Regions from separate parts of the Stenotrophomonas sp. YJH_SMC_123 genome, predicted to be linked through region 2. Evidence: predicted binding sites of a transcription regulator. Region 2 holds the regulator's gene; each other region holds the start of a gene.

What was found. Region 2 encodes FliA, which starts transcription of late flagellar genes. Its sites were predicted from a motif close to TAAAGTTTNNCNNNCNNNGGCCGATAA; they were not measured.
Region 1: AC5P5W_RS14125 (methyl-accepting chemotaxis protein) is a predicted target of FliA. The motif match lies at 5,894-5,920, and genes of this name have one in related genera.
Region 3: AC5P5W_RS01645 (GGDEF domain-containing protein) is a predicted target of FliA. The motif match lies at 2,879-2,905, and genes of this name have one in related genera.

Annotation. Positions count from the first base shown of each region.
Region 1 is NZ_JCAFRM010000006.1:30,129-37,936, forward strand. Features, by position in the region: gene AC5P5W_RS14100 (Tex family protein) at 1-1,425, shown strand, start outside; gene AC5P5W_RS14105 (PAS domain S-box protein) at 1,633-3,822, shown strand; gene AC5P5W_RS14110 (hypothetical protein) at 3,963-4,109, opposite strand; gene AC5P5W_RS14115 (putative quinol monooxygenase) at 4,129-4,419, opposite strand; gene AC5P5W_RS14120 (DUF5694 domain-containing protein) at 4,482-5,570, opposite strand; gene AC5P5W_RS14125 (methyl-accepting chemotaxis protein) at 6,151-7,808, shown strand, end outside.
Region 2 is NZ_JCAFRM010000013.1:22,568-30,375, forward strand. Features, by position in the region: gene flhB (flagellar biosynthesis protein FlhB) at 1-1,072, shown strand, start outside; gene flhA (flagellar biosynthesis protein FlhA) at 1,117-3,177, shown strand; gene flhF (flagellar biosynthesis GTPase FlhF) at 3,323-4,939, shown strand; gene AC5P5W_RS20180 (MinD/ParA family ATP-binding protein) at 4,926-5,813, shown strand; gene AC5P5W_RS20185 (RNA polymerase sigma factor FliA) at 5,810-6,556, shown strand; gene cheY (chemotaxis response regulator CheY) at 6,614-7,006, shown strand; gene AC5P5W_RS20195 (protein phosphatase CheZ) at 7,006-7,611, shown strand; gene AC5P5W_RS20200 (chemotaxis protein CheA) at 7,614-7,808, shown strand, end outside.
Region 3 is NZ_JCAFRM010000001.1:348,411-356,218, reverse strand. Features, by position in the region: gene AC5P5W_RS01655 (cation diffusion facilitator family transporter) at 1-218, opposite strand, end outside; gene AC5P5W_RS01650 (TonB-dependent siderophore receptor) at 402-2,651, opposite strand; gene AC5P5W_RS01645 (GGDEF domain-containing protein) at 2,938-4,353, shown strand; partial or broken gene AC5P5W_RS01640 (MFS transporter) at 4,449-5,653, opposite strand; gene AC5P5W_RS01635 (winged helix-turn-helix transcriptional regulator) at 5,731-6,180, shown strand; gene AC5P5W_RS01630 (metallophosphoesterase) at 6,254-7,381, shown strand; gene AC5P5W_RS01625 (response regulator) at 7,515-7,808, shown strand, end outside.

The sequences.
Region 1 (7,808 bases), on a different contig from region 2:
CTGAAGGACCTGCTGCTGGCCGCACCGGCCGGCCCGAAGACTGTGCTGGGCCTGGACCCTGGCATCCGTACCGGCTGCAAGATCGCCGTGGTCGATGCCACAGGCAAGCTGGTCGCCACCGACACCATCTACCCGCATGAGCCACGTCGCCAGTGGGACCAGTCGGTGCAGACGATCAAGCAGCTGTGCGCCAAGCACAACGTGGAGCTGATCGCGATCGGCAATGGCACCGCCAGCCGCGAAACCGACAAGCTGGCCGGCGAAGCGATCAAGGCTGCCGCCAACCCGAAGCTGCAGAAGGTCGTGGTCAGCGAGGCGGGCGCCTCGGTGTACTCGGCCTCCGAGTTCGCGGCCAAGGAGTTCCCGGGGCTGGACGTGTCGCTGCGTGGCGCGGTATCGATCGCTCGTCGCCTGCAGGACCCGCTGGCCGAACTGGTCAAGATCGAACCCAAGGCGATCGGTGTCGGCCAGTACCAGCACGACGTGGACCAGTACCGCCTGGCGCGGGCGCTGGACGCGCGCGTGGAGGACTGCGTGAACGCGGTCGGCGTGTATGTCAACACCGCCTCGGCCGCGCTGCTGTCCCGGGTGTCCGGCCTGTCGGCCACGGTGGCCGAGAACATCGTGCGCCATCGCGACGACAACGGCCCGTTCAAGCGCCGCAAGGACCTGCTGAAGGTCGCGCGCCTGGGCGAGAAGACCTTCGAGCAGTGCGCCGGCTTCCTGCGCATCGCCGATGGCGACCAGCCGCTGGACGCCTCGGCGGTACACCCCGAAGCCTATCCGGTGGTTGAGCGCATCGTGGCCAGCACCGCGCGCCCGATCAAGGCGCTGATCGGTGACGGCAGCTTCCTGCGTGGCCTGAAGGCAGAACAGTTCACCGACGACACCTTTGGCGTCCCGACCGTGCGCGACATCCTGAAGGAACTGGAAAAGCCGGGCCGCGACCCGCGCCCGGAGTTCAAGGCGGCGCGCTTCGCCGAGGGCGTCGAGGACATCAAGGACCTGCGCGAGGGCATGGTGCTGGAGGGCGTGGTCAGCAACGTGGCCGCCTTCGGGGCCTTTGTCGATATCGGCGTGCACCAGGACGGCCTGATCCACATCTCGGCGCTCTCCGATACCTTCGTGAAGGACCCGCGCGACGTGGTCAAGGCCGGTGACATCGTCAAGGTGAAGGTGCTGGAGGTGGACGTGGCGCGCAAGCGCATCGCCCTGACCCGGCGCCTGGACGATACCCCGGGCCAGGCCACCAGCCGCCCGGGCCAGCGCGATGAGCGGGGCCAGGGCCAAGGGCCGCGCCGTGACGCTGGCGGCCAGAACCGTGGACCGAACCGCGGCCAGGGCGCTGGCGGCCGTCCGGCCCAGTCTGCGCCGCCGGCCAACAATGCCCTGGCCGAAGCCTTTGCCCGGGCCAAGCGCAGCTGAGGATCGTGCCCCCCGTCACGGTTGATCCGGGGCGGGGGGCTTGTCGGTTTTCCCCGTGATTGCGCACACTTGCGCCTGAGGGGGGCGTTTGGCCTCCCCGCTGTCGCTGGGGAGGACCATGACGCCAGCACGACCCGCCGTCTTCGTTGCAGGCCGCAGTGCTTCGCTGCGGTCGGCGCCTGCCCGTGCCGGCAGGGGACCGGAGTGATGCCGGGCCAGGGCACCCACGGCAATGGACTGCTGGAGCGCCGCCTGCAGGCGTTGGCTGAAGAGCGTCGCCGGCTGGCGATGATCATCGACGGTACCGCTGCGGGTACCTGGGAATGGAACGTGCAGACCGGCGAGATGCGGGTCAATGCGCGCTGGGCCGAGATTGTCGGTTATCGCCTGGATGAGCTGGAACCGATCTGCCAGAAGACGTTCCTGAAGCTGGTCCATCCCGATGACATTGCGCTGTCCGATGCAGCGCTGGACGACCATTTCGAAGGGCGCAGCGACAACTACGCCTGCCTGCTGCGCATGCGCCACAGGAACGGCCAGTGGATCTGGATCCAGGACCGTGGCCGGGTCTTTGAATGGGACGGGCAGGGCAAGCCGCTGTGGATGGCCGGTGCCCATGCCGATGTCACCGAGCTGCAGCAGGCAAGGCAGGACGCGGCCGAGACCCGGCAACGCCTGCAGGCCGTGGTCGATGCGTCCGATGAGGTGGCGGTGATCGCCACCGATACCGATGGCACCATCACCCTGTTCAACACGGGGGCGGAGCGCCTGCTGGGCTACAGCGCGGCGGAGGTGGTCGGCCAGCGCCGGCTCGACGCCTTCCACGATCCAGCCGAACTGAAAGCGTGGTTGCAGCCGCTGGCTGATGCTGATGGCAATCTTCCCGGCGTGTTCGAGGCGCTGAGCGCGCGTGCCGACGGGCAGACCTACTCGCGGCAGTGGACGCTGCTGCGCAAGGATGGCCAGTCACGCCAGGTACGCCTGTCGATCAGCCGCATGGAGAGTGCCGATGGAACGCGCATCGGCTACGTCGGCATGGCCATCGACATTACCGAGATCCTGCAGGCACGCGCCGAAGCACGACTTTCGGCAGAGAAGTTCGCTGGCGCGTTCACCTCCGCCGCACTGGGCATGGCACTGGTGTCGCTGGAAGGACGCTGGCTGGATGTCAACGACGCGCTGTGCCGGATACTGGGCTACCCGCGAGAAGAGCTGCTGCAGGTCGATTTCCAGCGCCTGACCCATCCCGATGACCTGCAGACCGACCTGGCCCTGGTACAGGACCTGTTGGCCGGGCGACGCAGCCACTATCACCTGGAAAAGCGCTACCTCGACCGCGACGGCCGCATCATCTGGGCGCGGCTGTCGGTGTCGCTGGTGCGCAACGAGCATGGCGAACCGCTGCATTTCGTGTCGCAGATCCAGGACATTACCGCCCAGCGCAGCAGCGAGCAGCGCCTGTTCGAGAGTGAACAACGCAGCCGAATCACGCTGGATGCGGTGGCCGACCTGGTGCTCAGCGTCAGCCTTGATGGCCGCATCGACTACGCCAACGCTGCTGCGGTGCGCACCCTGGCCGGTGATGGCGCCTTGTCGCTGGCCGGGCACAAGGTGCAGGACGTGCTGGCGCTGACCACCGAGTACGCGCCCGGCTCGGTACTGGATGTGACGGTGCTGCTGGACCCGGAGAGCAACGCGGTGGACCTGCACGCCGACCTGCTGCTGCGCCTGGGCACGGCAACGGTGCCGGTGGACCTGACCCGCGCCTGGCTGCGCGATGACGAAGGCCACGTGCGCGGCGCGGTGTGGGTGCTGCGCGACGACACCCAGCAGCGGGCACGCCAGCGCGAAGCCCGCCACCTGGCCGAGATCGATCCGCTCACCGAACTGAGCAACCGCCGCGGTTTCGAGGTGCACCTGCAGCAGGCGATCACCCGCGTGGAGCGCACCGGCCAGGCCGCCTCGCTGATGTACATCGATCTGGACCGCTTCAAGCCGGTCAACGACACCTGGGGCCATCTGGCCGGCGATGCCGTGCTGTGGGCGGTGGCCAGCGTGCTGCGCCATGGCGTGCGCGATTCGGACGTGGTGGCACGGTTGGGCGGCGACGAATTCGCGGTCATCCTGTCCGGTTGCACGCCGCGGCGTGCGGCCCGCATCGGGGGCGAGCTGCTGCACACCCTGGCCGCGCTGTCCATTCCGTGGGACCAGGACCGGCTGCGGATCGGTGCCAGCATCGGTATCGCGCCGCTGGCCGGCGGCATGAGCGTGGACCAGGCGGTGGCTGCGGCCGATGCCCAGTGCTACCGGGCCAAGGCGATGGGGCGCAACAACGTGCAGGTGCAGGGCGAGTTGTCCCAGCTTCCGGGTGACGATCCCGACGCCGCGGAGGACTGATCTCAGCCTGTGAGAGGACGCGCGCGAATACTGCGCGCACTCCACTCACGCAGGTAACCTCCATGAATGCCTGGAACCCGGTTGCGGTACGCAAGTTCATTCCGGCCCTGATCGGCTGGTGCCTGGCGCTGGCCTCCTGTCTACGCGCCGAACAGCTGCGCGGCGACCTGCACGCACGGGCGTTGTTGCCCGTGTTGCAGCAAGGTGCAGTCGCGCTGCTGGTCCTGAGCCTGTCCTGCACGGTTGCGGCCTGCCTGTTGCTGTGGCGGCATGGCCGCAGCGATCATGTGCATCCCGCTGCAGGCACTACACCCGTACGGCATCCATCAGCAGGAACCGGCACGGCGCACACTGGAAGGCATTGATCTGTGGCACCAGGCGCTGGAAGTGTTCGCTGGCACAGTGCAGGTCGAGCGCGGCGCGGTCGGGCCACAGCTCGATGAAGATGAAGTGGCCCGGATCCTTCTGGTCGACGAACAGTTCATAGCCGAGGCAGCGCGGCTCGCGCAGCGTGCACGCCACCAGCTCCCGGTACAGGGGAAGCACGGTGTCCACCGCATCGGGATGGATGAAATCCTCGGCGATCACTTTCAGCATGTCGGCACCTGCGAATCGGGTCTTGCAGGATAGTGCCGGCGCATGGCCGGCACCTGTTCCCGTCAACGCAATACCGTGTCCGCACTGACCAGCCGCACGTCATGCATCTGATTGAGGTAGGCCTCGTAGTAGCCCTTGTGCGAGGCACCCACGATGGCCAGCATGCGTCTGCCAGGATGCTGGCTCAGCACGTCGCGGATGTTGGCGACCATGCGCAGGTTGCGGGTTTCCCAGTAACCGACGTACATCCGGCCGAACGCCTTGGAGGACGGCTCGACGAGCGTCGCGCCGAAGTCGCTCTGGTAGGCGGCCATCGCCGCCGCCGGGCTGTTGTAGTCCCGATACAGCGCCATGACACCGCCGGGCTTGTCCAGATCGGCCACGAGGCGTTCATCGGCCTCCCGCCGCGCGCGCGAGTGCGTATTGTTCCAGGCACCGGTGATGGCCGCGCTGGCCGCCGCTTCATCCTCGGCGGGCGTGGGCGAATCGGCCGTGTGGTCGTCCACGGCCCACAGGCGTTCCTGCCCGAGGCGGGCGGCGACCTCGGCGGCGATCAGGTGGGTTTCATTGCGGCGAACCAGGCCTTTTTCGAGGATCTCGACCAAGGCAGGTGTCAGTCCATCACCGCCTTTGCGCTCGGACGCAGGCAGGCGCAGCCACTGCACCTGCGCCGAGCCGCGTTCACCCGCTGCCAGGAACAATGCTGCGAGCCGACGACGCTGGGCGGGCGTCGGCTCGTCCGGCCAGGTCGCAAGCAGGTGCTCGGCCTGGGTGTTCGCCGTAGGCACGTCCAGTCCGGTCGCAGCCTGCGCAGCGGTGGTGTCGAAGCAGTAGGTGGCCACGCTCTCCGCATAGCGTGCCGGGTAGCGACGCATGAAATCGCACTGCAGGCCTGACAGGTCTTCGGTGGCGATCAGCTCGGGCTTCCAGGCGACCAGTCGCTGCAGCAACGGTTCAAGCAAGGCGGTCTGGAAGGACTTGGGCAGGCCGGACAAGTGGGGGGTGCCCAGTACCAGCACTTCGTTCGGGCGCCCGGCAGGCGGGCCCTTCAGCTGGTCGGGATGGAAGCTGGGGCGGTAGGTGGCGTCGGCAGCGAAGGCGCCGCTGCTGCACAGGCCCAGGATGAGGAAACTGGCCAGGCGTGGGAACATGAGATCTCCGTGTCAGTGAGCGTCCTGCGGTTCGCTGCATGCTGGCCAGTTTCATCTACCACCGGATCTCCCGTTGGTCATGCAAACCTTTTCCGCTTGAACTGCATCCGCGTGCCGGGCAAGGCTATGCCCAGTGACGGCGACAACGCGCGACATATGCCCTGACGACACCCGGTGCCGAGCAGAACCTGCCCAGCCGGCGCCTGGCGAAACCGCTCGGAGGTGCCCCTGTCGCGCGTGAGCAGAATGTGAAGTGCATCGCGATTGTCTACCGCATCCCTGCAGCAGCATCTGAAGATGCGACGGACGTCGCGGAATCCGGCTAAAGCCACCGATCGCATCGCCGATATTCCCTCTGGATCCCGCTCAAGTCGCCCGCTGCAGGACCCCAGGCTGCCCCCGACGGGCGGCCCGCGCTGTGTGTTCCGCCGCTCCCTATGCCGATCGCACCCGCACCAGACGTTCTTGCCAGCCGCTCGAGGGGTGCCTGCCGGTACCTGTAGTCCCAAGCAACTGAAGTTGCCGCCGGGCATCCCGCCCGTCGGGTCGCAACCGCTTACCGGACACCGAGGATCAGACAATGCTCATTCCAGGCTTTACGGCGGGCGCGCAGGCGCCGGCCGAGCTGCATACCCGTTGGTCGCCGTGGCGCGCCCTGCTGGGCGCGCTGGCACCGCAGCACCGCAGCGGCGTCGAGGCGGCGGCCGATGGCCGTGCCGAGCTGGAGGCGCAGGTCGCGGCGCTGCACCGGGTCCAGGCGGTCATCGAGTTCGCCCTCGATGGCACCATCCTGCAGGCCAACGAGAACTTCCTGCAGGCGATGGGTTACCGGCTGGAGGAGATCCAGGGCAAGCATCATTCCCTGTTCGTCGACCCCGAGCAGGCGCGCAGCGCCGGATACCGTGACTTCTGGGCGCGGCTGGGTCGTGGCGAATATGACGCGGGCCAGTACCGGCGTTTTGGCAAGAACCAGCGCGAGATCTGGATCCAGGCCTCGTACAACCCGGTGCTGGACCGGCAGGGGCGTCCGTACAAGGTGGTCAAGTTCGCCACTGACATCACTGCGCAGAAGCTGCAGGCGGCCGACTCGGCCGGCCAGCTGGCGGCGATCGACAAGTCGCAGGCGGTGATCGAGTTCAGCATGGATGGCCGCATCCTGTCGGCCAACGACAACTTCCTGGCTGCCACCGGTTACAGCCTGGATGATGTGCGTGGCCAGCACCACTCGCTGTTCGTCGAACCTGAGTATCGCAGCAGTGCCGAGTATCGGCAGTTCTGGGAAAAGCTCGGCCGTGGCGAATATGATGCCGGTCAGTACCGGCGCCTCGGCAAGGGCGGACGCGAGGTCTGGATCCAGGCGTCCTACAACCCGATCCTGGACCTCAACGGGAAGCCGTTCAAGGTGGTCAAGTACGCCACCGACATCACCGCGCAGGTGCATGAGAACCAGGCCATGCAGCGTGCCGTGGCGCAGACCCGTGAAGTGGTGGCGGCCGCCAAGGAGGGCGACCTGACCCGGCGCGTGGCCACCGCCGACAAGACCGGGCCGATCGCCGAGCTGTGCGAAGGGGTGAATTCGCTGGTCGAGGCGATGGCCGCGATCATCGGCCAGATCAAGTTCGCCGCTGACACCATCGCCGTCGGTGCCACCGAGATCGCGCAGGGCAACAGCGATCTGTCGCAGCGCACCGAGCAGCAGGCAGCGTCGCTGGAAGAGACCGCGGTGTCGATGAAGGGCCTGGCCGAGACCGTGCAGCGCACCGCGACCAACGCACGGCAGGCCAGTCAGCTGGCTGGTGGTGCCGCCGATGTCGCCGCGCGCGGCGGTAACGTAGTGCACGAAGTGGTGGAAACCATGGCGGTGATCAACGCGTCCTCGCGCCGCATCGTCGACATCATCGGCGTGATCGACGGCATCGCCTTCCAGACCAACATCCTTGCCCTGAACGCCGCGGTGGAAGCCGCGCGTGCGGGCGAACACGGGCGTGGCTTCGCCGTGGTCGCCACCGAGATCCGGGAACTGTCGCAGCGCTCGGCCAGTGCCGCCAAGGAGATCAAGCAGCTGATCGATGCGTCGGTGGCCAATGTCGGTGCCGGTACCGCGCAGGTTGAGAGCGCCGGCCGCACCATGGACGAGATCGTGGTCAACGTGCGCCGGGTCAGCGACCTGATGTCCGAGATCAGCACGGCCGCGCAGCAGCAGAGCGACGACATCCAGCAGATGAACCATGCCGTCGA
Region 2 (7,808 bases):
CGACGCCCGTGAACAGGGCAACCTGCCGCGCTCGCGCGAACTTGGCACCGCCGCCGTGTTCGGCGCCGGCGTGCTGGCGGTGATGGCCATGAGCGGCTCGATCGGCCGTGGCGCCACGGCCTGGATGAAGCACGCGCTCAGCCCCGAACAGAGCCTGCGGCAGAACCCGAAGGAACTGTTCGGCCACTTCGGCGACCTGCTGCTGCAGTTCATGCTGGTGATCGCACCGCTGGTGCTGGTCTGCCTGCTGGCCAGCTTCGTCGCCCCGCTGGTGATGGGCGGCCTGCGCTGGTCGCAGAAGGCGTTGCTGCCCGACATCAACCGCATGAACCCGATGAGCGGGCTCAAGCGCCTGTATGGCCCGGAGGCGATTGCCGAATTCACCAAATCGCTGCTGCGCGTGGCCTTCGTCGGCGTCGCCGCCGGGCTGGTGGTCTGGACCGGCTTCGACACCCTGCGCGGGCTGATCCACCACCCGCTGGAAACCGCCATCACCGATGGCCTGGGCTTCACCCTGCGCCTGCTGCTGGCGACCGCCGGCGCGATGCTGGTGCTGGCCGCCATCGATGCGCCGTACCAGCGCTGGAACTGGATGCGCAAGCTGAAGATGACCCGCGAGGAACTGCGCCGGGAAATGAAGGAAAGCGAGGGCAGCCCCGAGGTGAAGGGCCGCATCCGCCAGCTGCAGCAGCAGATGGCCAACCGCCGGATGATGGAGGCGGTGCCCACTGCCGACGTGGTGGTGGTCAACCCCACCCACTACGCGGTGGCCCTGAAGTACGAGGGCGGCGCCATGAACGCCCCCACCGTGGTCGCGCTGGGCGTGGACGAAACCGCCCTGCGCATCCGTGAAGTGGCCGACGGCAACAAGGTGGCGATCGTCTCCGCCCCGCCTTTGGCACGCGCCTTGTATCGGGAAGGCCAACTCGGAAAGGAAATCCCCGTGAGACTGTATTCGGCCGTCGCCCAGGTCCTGTCCTACGTCTACCAGCTGCGCGCCTGGCGCACTGGCCCGATGCCGGACGCCCCGCACATCCAGGTGGATGAATTCGGCAAGGGAGGCCGCCCGTGAGCGCCCAGCCCTCCGCCGGTTTCAACACCCGCCGCGCCCTGGAAATGATCCGCCAGGGCCTTGGCGCGCCGCTGATCGTGCTGGCCCTGCTGGCCATGGTCGTGGTGCCGCTGGCCGCGCCGGTGCTCGATGCGCTGTTCACCTTCAACATCGCCATCTCGCTGATGGTGCTGCTGGCGGTGGTCTACGTGAAGCGCCCGCTGGACTTCACCATCTTCCCGATCGTGCTGCTGATCACCACCATGCTGCGGCTGGCGCTGAACGTGGCCTCCACCCGCGTGATCCTGCTGAACGGCCAGAACGGCCACGATGCCGCGGGCAAGGTCATCGCCGCCTTCGGTGAATTCGTGATCGGCGGCAACTATGCGGTCGGCATCGTGGTGTTCGCGATCCTGACCATCATCAATTTCGTGGTCATTACCAAGGGTGCCGGCCGCGTTTCGGAAGTGACCGCGCGCTTCATCCTGGACGCGATGCCCGGCAAGCAGATGGCGATCGACGCCGACCTCAACGCCGGTTTGCTGACGCGTGAAGAAGCCAAGCTGCGCCGCGAGGAAGTGCGTGAGGAAGCCGACTTCTACGGTGCGATGGACGGCGCCAGCAAGTTCATCCGCGGCGATGCCATTGCCGGCATCCTGATCCTGTTCATCAACATGCTCGGCGGCCTGGCGGTGGGCGTGCTGCAGCATGGCATGCCGTTCGGCGAAGCCGCCGCCACCTACACCCTGCTGTCGATCGGTGACGGCCTGGTAGCGCAGCTGCCGGCCCTGCTGGTCTCCAGCGCCGTGGCCATGCTGGTTACCCGCGCCTCGCGCTCGCAGGACATGGCCCAGGCCATGACCGGCCAGGTGTTCGGCCAGTACCGTGCGCTGGCGATCACCGCCGGCATCATCGGCGTGGTCGGCCTGGTGCCGGGCATGCCCAACGTCGCTTTCCTGACGCTGGCCGCGATCCTCGGCTTCATCGCCTGGAAGCTGTACCGCAAGGGCAAGGCGCCGCCTGCCGATGCGGCAGGCGGTGGCACCGATGCCGCCGCACTCAACGCACTCGGCCGCCCGGCCGCACCGGCACCGACTGCCGAACTGAGCTGGGACGAACTGCGCCCGGTCGATCCGCTGGGCCTGGAGGTCGGCTACCGGCTGATCCCGCTGGTGGACAGCAACCAGGGCGGCGAACTGATGGCGCGCATCAAGGGCGTGCGCCGCAAGCTGACCCAGGATGTCGGCTTCCTGATCCCGTCGGTGCACATCCGCGACAACCTGGAACTGCCGGCCAACGGCTACCGCGTGCTGGTGCACGGCGTGCCGGTGGCCACCGCCGAGATCCACCCCGACCGCGAGCTGGCGCTGGACCCGGGCAGCGCGCTCGGCGCGCTGGAAGGCATCGCCGGCAAGGACCCCGCGTTCGGCCTGGACGCCACCTGGATCCAGCCGCACCAGCGCGCCCAGGCCGAAACGCTGGGCTACACCGTGGTCGATCCGGCCACCGTGGTCGCCACCCATCTGTCGCACCTGATCCGTGAGCACGCGCCGGAACTGCTCGGCCACGAAGAAGTGCAGCACCTGCTGGCCAACCTTGCCAAGAGCGCGCCCAAGCTCGTCGAAGATCTGACGCCGAAGGCGTTGCCGCTGTCGGCGGTGGTGCGCGTGCTGCAGAACCTGCTGGTCGAGCGCATTCCGATCCGCCAGCTGCGCAAGATCGCCGAGGCACTGGTCGAACATGCGCCCAGCAGCCAGGACCCGGCCGTGCTGACCGCCGCTGTTCGCACCGCACTAGGCCGCTTCATCGTGCAGGAGATCGCCGGAATGTCGGCGGAGCTGCCGGTATTCACCCTCAACCCGCAATTGGAACGTGTCTTGCAGGAGTCCACGCAGGGCAACGGCGCCGCGCTGGAACCCGGACTCGCTGAGCGACTGCACCAGAGCCTGGCCGAATGTGTCAGCAAGCAGGAAGCCCGCAACGAGCCCGCGGTCGTGCTGGTACCTGGCCCGGTGCGCGCCGCGCTGGCCCGCCTGGTCCGCCACAGCGTTCCGTCGCTGTCGGTCCTGGCCTACAGCGAGGTGCCGGAGGACAAGCGCCTGAAGCTGGTCGGAACGATCAGCTGACGCCGCCCTGCGATGCGCCAGAAAACAGACACCACTTTCGAACCAACGCAACAGACAGATACCAAGGGGAACCCGCACCGTGCAGACCACCGACCACCCGAGTTCTCCGACCGCCACCCCGCCGTCTTCGCCCCGTGACCACAGCATGAAAATCAAACGATTCGTCGCCGCCGACATGCGCTCGGCCATGAACCTGGTGCGCAAGGAACATGGTCCTGACGCCGTGATCCTGTCCAACCGCCGGATCGAGGAAGGCATCGAGATCGTCGCCGCCGCCAACTACGACGAGAGCGCCGTGCAGCGTGCACTGGAAGCCTCGCGCCGTGACGTCGCACCGCCGCCGGCACCCAAGCCGCGCACCGCCGCCGACGCGGTGATCGCCGCCGTCACCCGCCGCCGCAGCAGCACCCCGGCGCCGGAACCGGTCGCGGCCACCACCTCGGCAGTGGCCGCCCTCGCCCGCGCCGCCGTCGGTGCCACCGGCCGCACCCTGGACAGCGCCGACGAGATCGTGCCGACCCGGGGCAGCACCGGCTTCGCCGCCACCCTGGCCCGCGCCGCCGTCAACGAACCGGCACCGCCGGACCAGATCTTCGCCCCGTTCGCCGAGGCCATCGTTGCACCGGCCGCCACCGTGCCGGCCAACCGCGCGCGCTTCCAGATCGACCCGCCGCACGAGGCGCATCACGAAAGCGTGGCCCCGGCCGTGCTGCCGCCGCCGCTGCCGACCGCTGCCGTGATCGACGCGCAGCCCGGGATCGCCGCCAGCGAACCGGCAGCGGTCGAAGCCGCTATCGAGGCCAGCCCGGCCCCCATGCTGGCCCCGGCACCGACGCTGACCGTGGTTGCCCAGGACGACGCCGAGATCCGCCAGCTGCGCCAGGAAGTGGCCGGCATGCGCCAGGTGATCGAGCGCGAGATGAACCGCTTCACCGATGAGCGCCTGCGTGGCAGCCCGGTGCGCGCCACCGCGCTGGACCTGATGGACGAGTACGGTTTCGACGCCGGGCTGGCCCGCGACGTGGCCATGCAGATCCCGCTGGAAACCGAAGCCCATCGTGGCCGCGGCCTGATGCTGGGGCTGATCTCGCGCAAGCTGCCGATCGCCCCGGTCGACCCGCTGGAAGAAGGCGGCGTGATCGCGCTGGTCGGCCCGACCGGCGCCGGCAAGACCACCACCATCGCCAAGCTGGCCTCGCGCTTCGCCGAGAAGCACGCCCCGCGTGACGTCGCCCTGGTCACCACCGACACCACCCGCATCGGCGCCCGTGAACAGCTGTATGGCTACGGCCGCCAGCTCGGCATCGCCGTGCACGAGGCCAACAGCGGCACCGACCTGGACCAGCTGCTGGAACGCTTGAAGGACTACAAGCTGGTGCTGATCGATACCGCCGGCCTGGGCCCGCGCGACCGTGCCCTGGCCGCCCAGCTGCAGTGGCTGCGCGCCGCGCGCCAGGTGCGCACCCTGCTGGTGCTGCCGGCCAACACCAGCTTCGGCGACATGGACGAGGTGGTGCGCCGCTTCGGTGCGGCCAACCTGCAGGGCCTGGTGCTGAGCAAGCTGGACGAGACCGGCCGCTTCGGCAACGCCCTGTCGGTGGCCGTGGACCACGCCCTGCCGATCACCTGGGTGACCGATGGCCAGGACGTCCCGGAGGACCTGCACCGGGCCAGTGCAGCCAATCTTGTACTTCGCCTTGAAGATTTGCGCCGAGCGGCCGATATGCCCTGCAACCCGGAGTTGAACCATGCCGTCGCGTGAGTACGCCAAGCTGACCAAGACCTTCCCGCTGTCGGCCACCCGCAGCGAGCCGCTCGGCCCTGTGCGCACCATCGCGGTGACCGGCGGCAAGGGCGGCGTGGGCAAGACGAATGTGTCCGCCAACCTGGCGGTGGCGCTGGCCGGCATGGGCAAGCGCACGCTGCTGCTGGACGCCGACCTCGGCCTGGCCAACATCGACGTGATCCTGGGCTTGAACCCCACCTTTACGCTGGCCGACCTGGTGGCCGGCCGCTGCTCGCTGGACGACGTCATCGTCGAAGGCCCGAACGGCGTGCTGGTGGTCCCGGCCGCTTCCGGCCGCCGGCACATGGCCGAGCTTGCCCCGGCCGAGCATGTCGGCCTGGTCAACGTGTTCTCCGAACTGGAACGCGAGCTGGACATCATGGTGGTCGATACCGCCGCCGGCATCACCGACGGCGTGCTGACCTTCTGCCAGGCCGCGCAGGACACCGTGGTGGTGGTCTGTGACGAACCGGCCTCGATCACCGACGCCTACGCACTGATCAAGGTGCTGTCGCGCGAGCGCGGCGTGGACCGCGTCCAGGTGGTGGCCAACATGGTGCGCGACCCGAACGAGGGCCGCGTGCTGTACGAGAAGCTGACCCGCGTCTGCGAGAAGTTCCTCGCCGATGTCTCGCTGAACTACCTGGGCTGCGTGCCGCAGGATGACTGGCTGCGCCTGTCGGTGCAGCGCCAGCAGCCGGTGGTGAAGGCCTATCCGTCCAGCCCGTCGGCGCTGGCGATCACCGAGATCGCACGCCGCACCGCGCGCTGGCAGGCACCGACCGAACCGCGCGGTGGCGTCGAGTTCTTCCTCGAACGCATCCTCAAGCAGCGTGGGGTGGCCGCATGAAAGGCGCAGCCCACCAGTACAGGGAAGTCCAGCGCTCGGCGGCCAACGAGGTCATCGCCCAGCATTCGGACCTGGTGCGACGCATCGCCCACCACCTGGCCGCGCGCCTGCCGGCCAGCGTCGAAGTCGATGATCTGATCCAGGCCGGCATGATGGGCCTGATCGAAGCCTCGCGCAGCTACGACGCCGACCAGGGCGCCTCGTTCGAGACCTATGCCTCGATCCGCATCCGCGGCTCGATGATCGACGAGATCCGCCGTGGCGACTGGGTGCCGCGCTCGGTGCACCGCCGTGCACGCGACGCCGCCGCCACCATCCGCCGCCTGGAACAGAGCACGGGCCGTGCCGCCAGCGCCACCGAAGTGGCCGCCGCGATGGAGATGCCGCTGCCCGAGTACCTGAGGCTGATGGAAGACGCCGCACGTGGCCAGGTGCTGAGCCTGGAGTCGCGCATCGAAGACCAGGGCGAACTGGATACCGTCGCCCAGGGCGGCCCGACCCCGCAGCAGGTGCTGGAGCGCGGCGAGTTCGGCCGTGAGCTGGGCAAGGCCATCGGCCACCTGCCCGAGCGCGAACAGCTGGTGCTCTCGCTGTACTACGAGCAGGAGCTGAACCTGAAGGAGATCGGCGCGGTGCTCGGCGTGAGCGAGTCGCGGGTCTGCCAGATCCATGGCCAGGCCGTGCTGCGCCTGCGCGGCCGCCTGAAGATTTTCGAGGCCGTCGACGCCGGCCTGGAAGAATGAACATCCCCGAGGCGACTGCCCCCGGCCGCCCGGAATGAACAACAAAGGAACTCTGCTTTGAACAAGAACATGCGCATCCTCATCGTCGACGACTTCTCGACCATGCGTCGAATCGTCAAGAACCTGCTGGGCGATCTGGGCTTCACCAACACCGCCGAAGCCGAGGACGGGCATGCCGCGCTGTCGCTGCTGCAGAGCCAGCCCTTCGATTTCGTCGTCACCGACTGGAACATGCCGGTGATGACCGGCATCGAACTGCTCAAGGCGATCCGTGCCGACGCCAAGCTGAAGACCCTGCCCGTGCTGATGGTCACCGCCGAAGCCAAGCGCGAGCAGATCATCGAAGCGGCCCAGAACGGCGTGAACGGCTACATCATCAAGCCGTTCACCGCGCAGACGCTGGAAGAGAAGCTGGGCAAGATCTTCGAACGCCTGGCGGCCAGCGCCTGATGGATACCACGGTCGACAAGAACGCCCTCGCCCTGCGCCTGCAGGAAGCCCTGGATGCCCTGGAGTCCGGTGACGAAGCCGCCTGGCGGCAACGCATCGACGGACTGGTCGCGCTGCGCACGCAGCCGATGATGAGCGGCCTCTCGCGGCTGGCCCGCGAGCTGGGGCAGGCCCTGGGCGAACTGCCGACCGTGCCCAGCGAGGCCGGCGAACTGGACGATGCGTGCGCACGTCTGGACCACGTGGTGGCGATGACCGAACAGGCCACCCACCGCACCCTGGACCTGGCCGAGGAATGCCGCAGCCTGACCGAGCAGCTGCGCGCCGAAGGCCTGCAGCCAGGCCAGGACGTGCAGCTCGAGCGCATCCGCCACAACCTGACCGAGATCGCCCTGACCCAGAGCTACCAGGACCTGACCGGGCAGATCATCCGTCGCGTGGTCGGCATCGTCCGCCGCGTGCATGAAGGCTTCGGCGCGCTCGGCCTGCCGCCGGAACAGCATCGCACCGACCCGGAACTGGCCGGGCCGGCACTGAAGGGACTGGACCGCCACGCGGTCTCGCAGAACGACGCCGACGACCTGTTGTCGGATCTGGGGCTGTAAGCATGAGCGCGGTATCCGACGACATCACTGCCGATTTCATCATCGAGGCACAGGAAATCCTGGATCGCCTCGGCGAACAGCTGGTGTCGCTGGAGCAGGCACCGCAGGACACCGAACAGCTCAACGCGGTGTTCCGGGGCTACCACACGCTCAAGGGCGGCGCGGGTTTCCTCGGTGTCACCGCCATGGTCGAGCTG
Region 3 (7,808 bases), on a different contig from region 2:
TCCGGCGGGCGTCGGCTCAACCGCACCGCGACCAGCGCAATCATTAGTGCCAGTGCATCGGTGGCCATGTGTGCCGCGTCGGACAGCAGCGCCAGGCTGTTGGTCCAGAACGCGCCCACCACCTCGATGACGAGGAAGGTGGAGGTCAGGCCGAGCGCCCACCACAAGGGTTTCTCGTGGCGGATCTGGGATGGCAGGTGATCGTGGTCGTGGCCCATGGCAACAGCTCCTTTGCGATGCGGTGCAGGCTACGCCGTGCTGGCGGGGGAGACTATTACGGTGTTTATAACATTGCAGGCGCGCGGCGCCGGTGTCGCCGGGCAAGGCCCGGCGCTACCGGAGCGTGGCCGGCAGCGCCAGGCCTGGCCTGGCGACCGCAGCGGACCGGCGTCCGCGTGCGGTCAGAACCCGAAGCGCAGGCTGGCCCAGTATGCGCGGCCCGGTTCGTTGTAGGTCGCCGCACCGGCATCGCTGCTGTTGGCCTCGCGGAACAGGCGCTTGTCGGCCAGGTTGTTCACGCCGAAGCCGAAGCTGACCGTCTCGGTCACCTTGTAGCGCGCGCTCACGCCCCAGATGTTGTAGGCACCGCGGTCCTGCAGCGCGATCGAGGGATCGCAGCTGCCGGTGCAGCGCGGATCATTGTTGATGTTGGCGGTGGCCGGTTCCTGCTTGCCGTAGAACGTGCCGGTCAGCAGCACCGACAGCTTGTCGGTGGCCTGCCAGTCCAGCATCGTGTTGACGGTGTACTTCGGGATCACCGACAGCGGCTGGCCGGTGCTCTTGTTCTCGTTTTCCACCATGTAGGTGAAGTTGTTGCTCCACTTCAGGCGGTTGCCCTGCTCGCCCAGCAGCGGGATCACCAGGTTGCCTTCAAGCCCCTGCACGATCGCCTTGGGCGCGTTCTCCCAGCGGAAGATGCGGCCCTTGGTGTCGGCGGTCAGGCCAATCTGGGTGTAGCCGGCCTGGATCTTGTCCTTGTAGTCGTTGTGGAAGTAGGTCAACGAGGCCTGCCAGCCGCTCTGCGGTGCCCACTCGATGCCCAGTTCCTTGTTCAGGCTGGTTTCCGCCTTCAGGTCCGCGTTGCCGCGCATGTAGCAACCGGCACCCAGGCTCGGCAGTGCATTCGGGCAGCCGTTGCCACGGGTGTAGTACAGATAGTCCGGATTGGACTGGTACAGGTTCGGCGCCTTGAACGCGCGGGCGATGCCGCCCTTCACCACCCAGTCGCTGTTGATGCGGAACTGCGCATTGAGGCTGGGGCTGGTGTTGTTGCCGAACTGGCTGTGGTGGTCGAAGCGCAGGCCCGGGGTGACGATCCAGCGCTCACCCAGGTAGATGTTGTCTTCGACGAACACTGCGGTGGTCTGCGCGTCGGCCTTGCCCCGCGCGCGATCGGCCGACAGCCCCGGGATGCCGCCGCCGCTGCTGCTGGACTGGCTCATCGAGTACGGGTCGGTCAGGCGGCTGTCCAGGTATTCAAAGCCCAGCGTCCAGATGTTCTCGACGCTGCCCAGCGAGGTCGGGAAGCTCACTTCGCCATCCAGCTGGTAGTTGCGCAGGCGCGAGGTCGACCAGTCGGTGCCGTTGAAGCTGCCTTCCGGGCCACCGGCCAGGCCTTCATTGATGCGCGAGTTGTTGACCGCTTCCACCGCGGCGGTCACCCGCGAGGTCACGTCGCCCCAGCGGCCGCGATGGGTGATCGCGCCGGTGTTGCGGTACATGCGGTTGGTTTCCGCTTCGCCGTCGGCCAGCGCTGCCAGGTCAACGCCGGTCGAGGTACCGGTAGTGCTGACCGCGCGGTCACCGGCGTAGATGTTGCCCTGGCGGCTGGTGCCGGCTTCGAACTCCACCACCTGGTCGGCGGTGATGTCCCAGCGCAGCAACGCGTTGACGTCGCGGTTCTTGACACCCTCGCGGCCAGCCGGCGGCACCGCGTTCGGGTTGGTGGCGTACTGGCGGTTGAGGTCCAGTGAGTCGGCGTCGGTCTTGTTGAGGTTGCCGTACAGGCGGAACGACAGGGTGTCGGTCATCGGCCCGCTCAGCTGCAGGCCGACGCGCTCGCTGCCGCCTTCGGCGCTGTGCTCGGGCACCAGGCCATACAGGTCGACCGCTCCGGTCAGGTCGCCGGTCGGGCGCTTGGTGATGATGTTGACCACGCCACCGGACGCACCGGAGCCATAGCGTGCCGCCGCAGGGCCGCGCAGCACTTCGATGCGCTCGATCATTTCCGCCGGCACCCAGTTGGTATCACCGCGGGTATTGCGCTCACCGCTACGGCCCATGCGCACGGCATCACGCGCACCGATGCGCTTGCCGTCGACCAGGATCAGGGTGTTTTCCGGGCCCATGCCACGCAGGTCGATCTGGCGGTTGTTGCCGTACTGGCCCGAGGCGCTGTTGCCGGTGAGGTTGACGCCTGGCATGGTGCGCAGCAGCTCGGCGATGTCGTTGGCCGGCGGGCGCTTGGCGATGTCCTCGGCGGTGATGGTCGAGGTACCCAGTGCCTGGCGGGCAATCTGCGAGGCGGTGACATGCACCGTGTCGATATCGGTGGCGTCGGTTTCAGCCCGGGCGGTCAGGGCGCTTCCCGCCAGCAGGGCGGCAACGGCGAGCGCCAGCGGGCGCGGCGAAAGGACAACGGCAGGAGACATGATCTGGACCTTCTGGCAGGGCAACGGGGCCTCTGGCAAAGGGCTTGAGGCAACGACGAGGGGGAGGCGGAGCGTCGCTGCAGTCGCCTGCGGGCCGATCCGTGCGCGCATTCTCCCATCAATGCGAGTGATTCTCAAATGCGTTCACTCATTGCCGCCGCGGCGCCGACGTGCTTTGCGCGCCGTGCAACCCTGCATCGCGCATAAACTGACCGGCCAACCCGCCATCAACCGTGCGCCACCGCGGCCGATACCCGTGGTTTGCCGTACGCAGTCAGAGATCGACGTGGAACCACCCCAACTGGACGATGCCAGCCAACCGCTGGCCGAGGCCTGGCAGCACTGCCTGCAACAGGCCGGCCCTGCCGCCACCGCGCTGCTGCACGCCGCCGCCGCCGATGCCCCGCCGGCGCTGGCCCAACGCTTCTACGAGGTACTGCTGCAGGACGGGCGTGCACGCCGCTTCCTGTCCCACGATCAGGTCAAGCAGCGCCTGCAGCCGGCCATGCAGCGCTGGCTGGTGCAGTTGCTGACCACCAATGCCGACGGTATTGCCGGCGCCGTTGCCTCGCAGCGGGTGATCGGCGATGTGCATGCCCGGGTCGGTATTCCGGTCGACCTGGTCACCCGCGGCGCGCGCGTGCTCAAGCACGAACTGTTCGTGCGCCTGCACGACGACGCGCCCGACAGTGCCACTGCGTTCGCCGCCATCGACTGCCTCAGCGCGATCATGGACATCGCCATGGAAGGCATGACCCTGGCCTATACCCATGCACGCGAGCGCTCGACCCGCGCCGATGCTGCGTACCGGCTGTTCTCGCTGGTGCAGAACGTCGGCACCGAACGCGAACGCCAGCGCGCACTGCTGCTGGACTGGGAGAACGCCCTGCTCTACGCGCTCGCTGGCCACGTACAGGCCAGCGACAGCGCCAGCCTGGCCACTTCCGAGTTCGGCCTGTGGTTCACCCACAAGGGCATCCCCAGCTTCGGCGAGAGCAGCGAGACCCGGCAGGTCGGCCAGCTGATGGCCCGCATCGACAGCAACCTGCAGCGGGCGAGCAACGATGCCCCGGCACAACGACTGGCGGTGCTGCCGGCCATCCGCGAGGACCTGGCCGCCATCCGCACCCTGATGACGCTGCTGTTCGAGCGCATCGGCGAGCTGGATGCCGGCAGCGATGCGCTGACCAACCTGCTCAACCGCCGCTTCCTGCCTACCGTGCTGCGCCGGGAGATCGAGCTGGCCACGCGCAACCGCACGCCGTTCTCGCTGCTGCTGCTCGACCTGGATCACTTCAAGGCGATCAACGACGGCCACGGCCACGACGCCGGGGACCGCGCGCTGCAGCACGTCGCCGGCCTGCTCGGCCAGCTGACCCGCGGCAGTGACTACCTGTTCCGCTATGGCGGCGAGGAGTTCGTGGTGGTGCTGGTCGCGGCCAGTGAATCACAGGCCGCGGTGATCGCCGAAAGCCTGCGGCGGCAGATCGCGCAGTCACCGGTGGCATTGGCCAACGGCCAGGTACTGGCACTGACCGCCAGCATCGGCGTAGCCGGCCATGACGGCCACCCGGACTACGAGCGGCTGATGGCACGGGCCGATGCGGCGATGTACGAGGCCAAGCGCAGCGGCCGCAACCGCGTGGTAGTGGCCAGCGCGGACCTTGAGGAAGCACCGGGACGGCGTGCACTGCAGCGATGACGACAGGACAGGTAGAGTCGACCGCTGGTCGACTATCGCACGCAGCGCGGGATTTTTCGCACGCGGGGCGAAGAGCAGTCGACTGACAGTCGACTCTACCGACAGTCGACTCTACCGGTTCGCCCGCCAGCCGATGCATTGGACGCCACCACCCGCCATGCTGCCCACCACAGCAGCGCCAGTGCCGCGATGCCTGCACCCAGCAGGCACACCTATGCCGGGCCTGCATCCAGGGCCCGGCAGCCGCACCGGCACCACTGCCCACTGCATAGAACAGCATGTACAACGCCACCAGGCGTCCATGCTGTTCTGCCGGTGCACGCAGCAGCAGCGCCTGGTTCGATACGTGCAGTGCCTGCCCACCGAGGTCGAGCACGATCACGCCCAGCAGCAGCAACGACAGCGACTGCGGCAGGCCCAGCAGCGGCCACCACGCGGCCAGCATCAGCAGCAGCCCGCCGAGACTGACCCGACCGGCGAAACCACGGTCCATCCAGTGCCCGACCCGCGCCGCCATCAAGGCGCCCACTACGCCGGCCAGGCCCAGTGCGCCGATGGCCGCGGTGGACCACTGCAACGGCGGCGCCGACAGCGGCAGCGGCACCGCCGCCCAGAACACGTTGAGGCCAGCAAACAGCAGCAATGCCAGCGGCCCACGCTCGCGCAGCGCGCGGTCCCGGCGCAGCATGCCCAGCATCGAACCCAGCAGTTCGCGCCAGCGCGGTGGTACCGCCGGCACCGGCACCGCCGGCAGGCGCCGCCACAGCAGCCCGGCCAGGGCCGCCATCAGCGCTGCCGACAGCAGATAGACCGCCCGCCAGCCGACGGTGGCCGCGACCGCGCCCGATACAACGCGCGCCAGCAACAGGCCGATGAACACGCCGCCCTGCACCACGCCCACCAGGCGCCCGCGCTGCTCGGGCGGCGCAAGCGTGGCGGTATAGGCGATCAAGCCCTGGGTCAGCGCGGTGCCCAACAGCCCGGCCAGCAGCATGCCCGACAACAGCCAACCGGCCGTGCGTGCCGCTGCCAGCCACAGCAGGGCCAGCACCAGCGCCATCAACCGCATCCGCAGCAGGCGTCGCCGGTCACCGCGATCGGCGAGCGGCAGCAGGCCCAGCAATGCCAGCACACTGCCGGCCTGGGTTGCCGCCAACACTGCGCCCGCCACGGCACGGTCCAATGCGAAGGCCTGTGCCAGCCGATCCAGCAGCGGTTGCGCGTAATAGACGTTGGCAACGCTGGCGCCGGCCGCGACCGCGAGCAGGGTCAGCAATGGGCGGGACATCGATGCGCTCATGATGTAGTTGCAATTTGAAACTTGATGCAGGCTATCGTCATTGGTTTTAAACTGCAACCACATTCGGAGGCCACAGCATGCACGCCAACAGTCCCTGCCCCGTTGCCCGCAGCGCCGACCTGCTCGGTGATCGCTGGGCACTGCTGGTGATCCGCGATGCCTTCGACGGCGTCACGCGCTTTGGCGACTTCCAGCGCAGCCTCGGCGCGGCGCGCAACATCCTCAGCGATCGCCTGCGCAGGCTGGTCGAGGCCGGCATCCTGCAACTGCAACCGGCCTCCGATGGCTCGGCCTACCAGGAATACGTGCTCACCCGCGCCGGCCAGGAACTGTTCCCGCTGCTGGTCGCGCTGCGCCAGTGGGGAGAACGCCATCGCTTCAGCGCCGGTGAAGCCCATTCGCAGTTGATCGAATCCAGCACGCGGCGACCACTGCCCTACATGCAGCCACACGGGCGCGACGGTCAGCCGCTGCAGGCCGCCGCCACCCGCGTGCGCAAGCTCAAGGACGACCGGCGCGGCGCCTGATCCGCCCATTCGCGCACACCACGATCGGGCCGCGCCGGTTAGCATCGGAGGTTTCCGCCGCCGGACGCCGCCGATGCCGCGCTATCGCCCTTTCCTGCTGACCGCCCTGCTGTTGCCGCTGCTGGCCTGCGCCACAGCAACCACGCAGGCCCGCGAGGTTGCCGCGCCCGCCGACCACGTGCAGGCCGATGGCCCCTATGTATTCCGCCAGGGCGACCAGCTGCAGGCCAAGTGGATCTGCGACGACAAGGTCGAGTCGCGCTCGCTGGCCATCAACACGACGGGCACCGATATCGCGCCGCGCTGTGGCTACGAACACACCGTGCACGTGGCCGCGCCGAATGCGGCCTCGGTCTCCGTGCTGCCGGCCGCGCCGCGCATCGTCGCGCTGTCGGACATCCATGGCCAGTACGGGCTGCTGGTGCGCCTGCTGCGCGCCCACCAGGTCATCGACGCCCAGGATCGCTGGGCCCTGGGCAAGGACACGCTGGTCATCGCTGGCGATGTATTCGACCGCGGCCCGCAGGTGACCGAGGCGTTCTGGCTGCTGTACGGCCTGCAGCAGCAGGCCGCCGCCGCCGGTGGCGCAGTGCACTTCGTGCTAGGCAACCACGAAACCATGGTGCTGTACGACGACCTGCGCTACGTCAACCCGAAGTACCTGCGCAGCGCCCAGCTGCTGGGCCGCAGCTACCCGCAACTGTATGGCGCCGACTCGGTGATCGGGCAGTGGCTGCGCACCCGCCCGGTGCTGCTGAAGATCGGCGATACCCTGTTCCTGCATGGCGGCATCTCGCCCGAGGCGTTGCAGCTGGCGCTGGACCCGGTACGCACCAATGCGGCCTACCAGGCCTCTCTGGGCCTGCCCAAGGCCGAAGTGAAGGCCGACCCGGCCACCGCACCGCTGTATGACGGCAAGACCAGCCCGATCTGGTACCGCGGCTATTTCGATGGCCGCCTCGACACCGCGGCGGTACAGGCCGTGCTCGACCGCCTGCAGCTCACGCGCATCGTGGTCGGCCACACCTCGATGCCGCACGTCAGCAGCTTCCATGGCGACCGCGTGATCGCCATCGACAGCAGCATCAAGAACGGCGAGAACGGCGAACTGCTGTTCATCGAGGATGGCAGGCTCAGCCGCGGCCTGCTGGACGGCTCACGGGTGCCGCTGGCACTGGGTGAGCCGGGCCTGCAGGACTGAATGGCGGGACAGCGCGACGGTGCCGGGAGGTGCCGGCGCGCTCCACCTTCACCCGGTTTGCGGCTACCCTCGGCAGCCGAGAGGCCCGCCCCGTCCACCCGCTGGGCCCGACCGTTACAGGAGCTCCCCGCGCATGCGCGTTCTGATTGCTGAAGACGACCCGGACATCGCCTCCGGCCTGTGCGCCTCGCTGCGCCGGCAGGGGCATGTGGTCGACCACGTCGACAACGGCGCGCACGCCGACGCCGCGCTGGGTTCGACCCAATACGCGCTGCTGGTGCTGGACCTGGGCCTGCCGCAGCTGGATGGCCGCGACGTGCTGCAGCGCCTGCGCCAGCGCGGCGATGGCCTGGCGGTACTGGTGGTGACCGCCCGCGACGGCCTGGCCGAACGCGTGCGCGTGCTCGACCTCGGTGCCGACGACTAC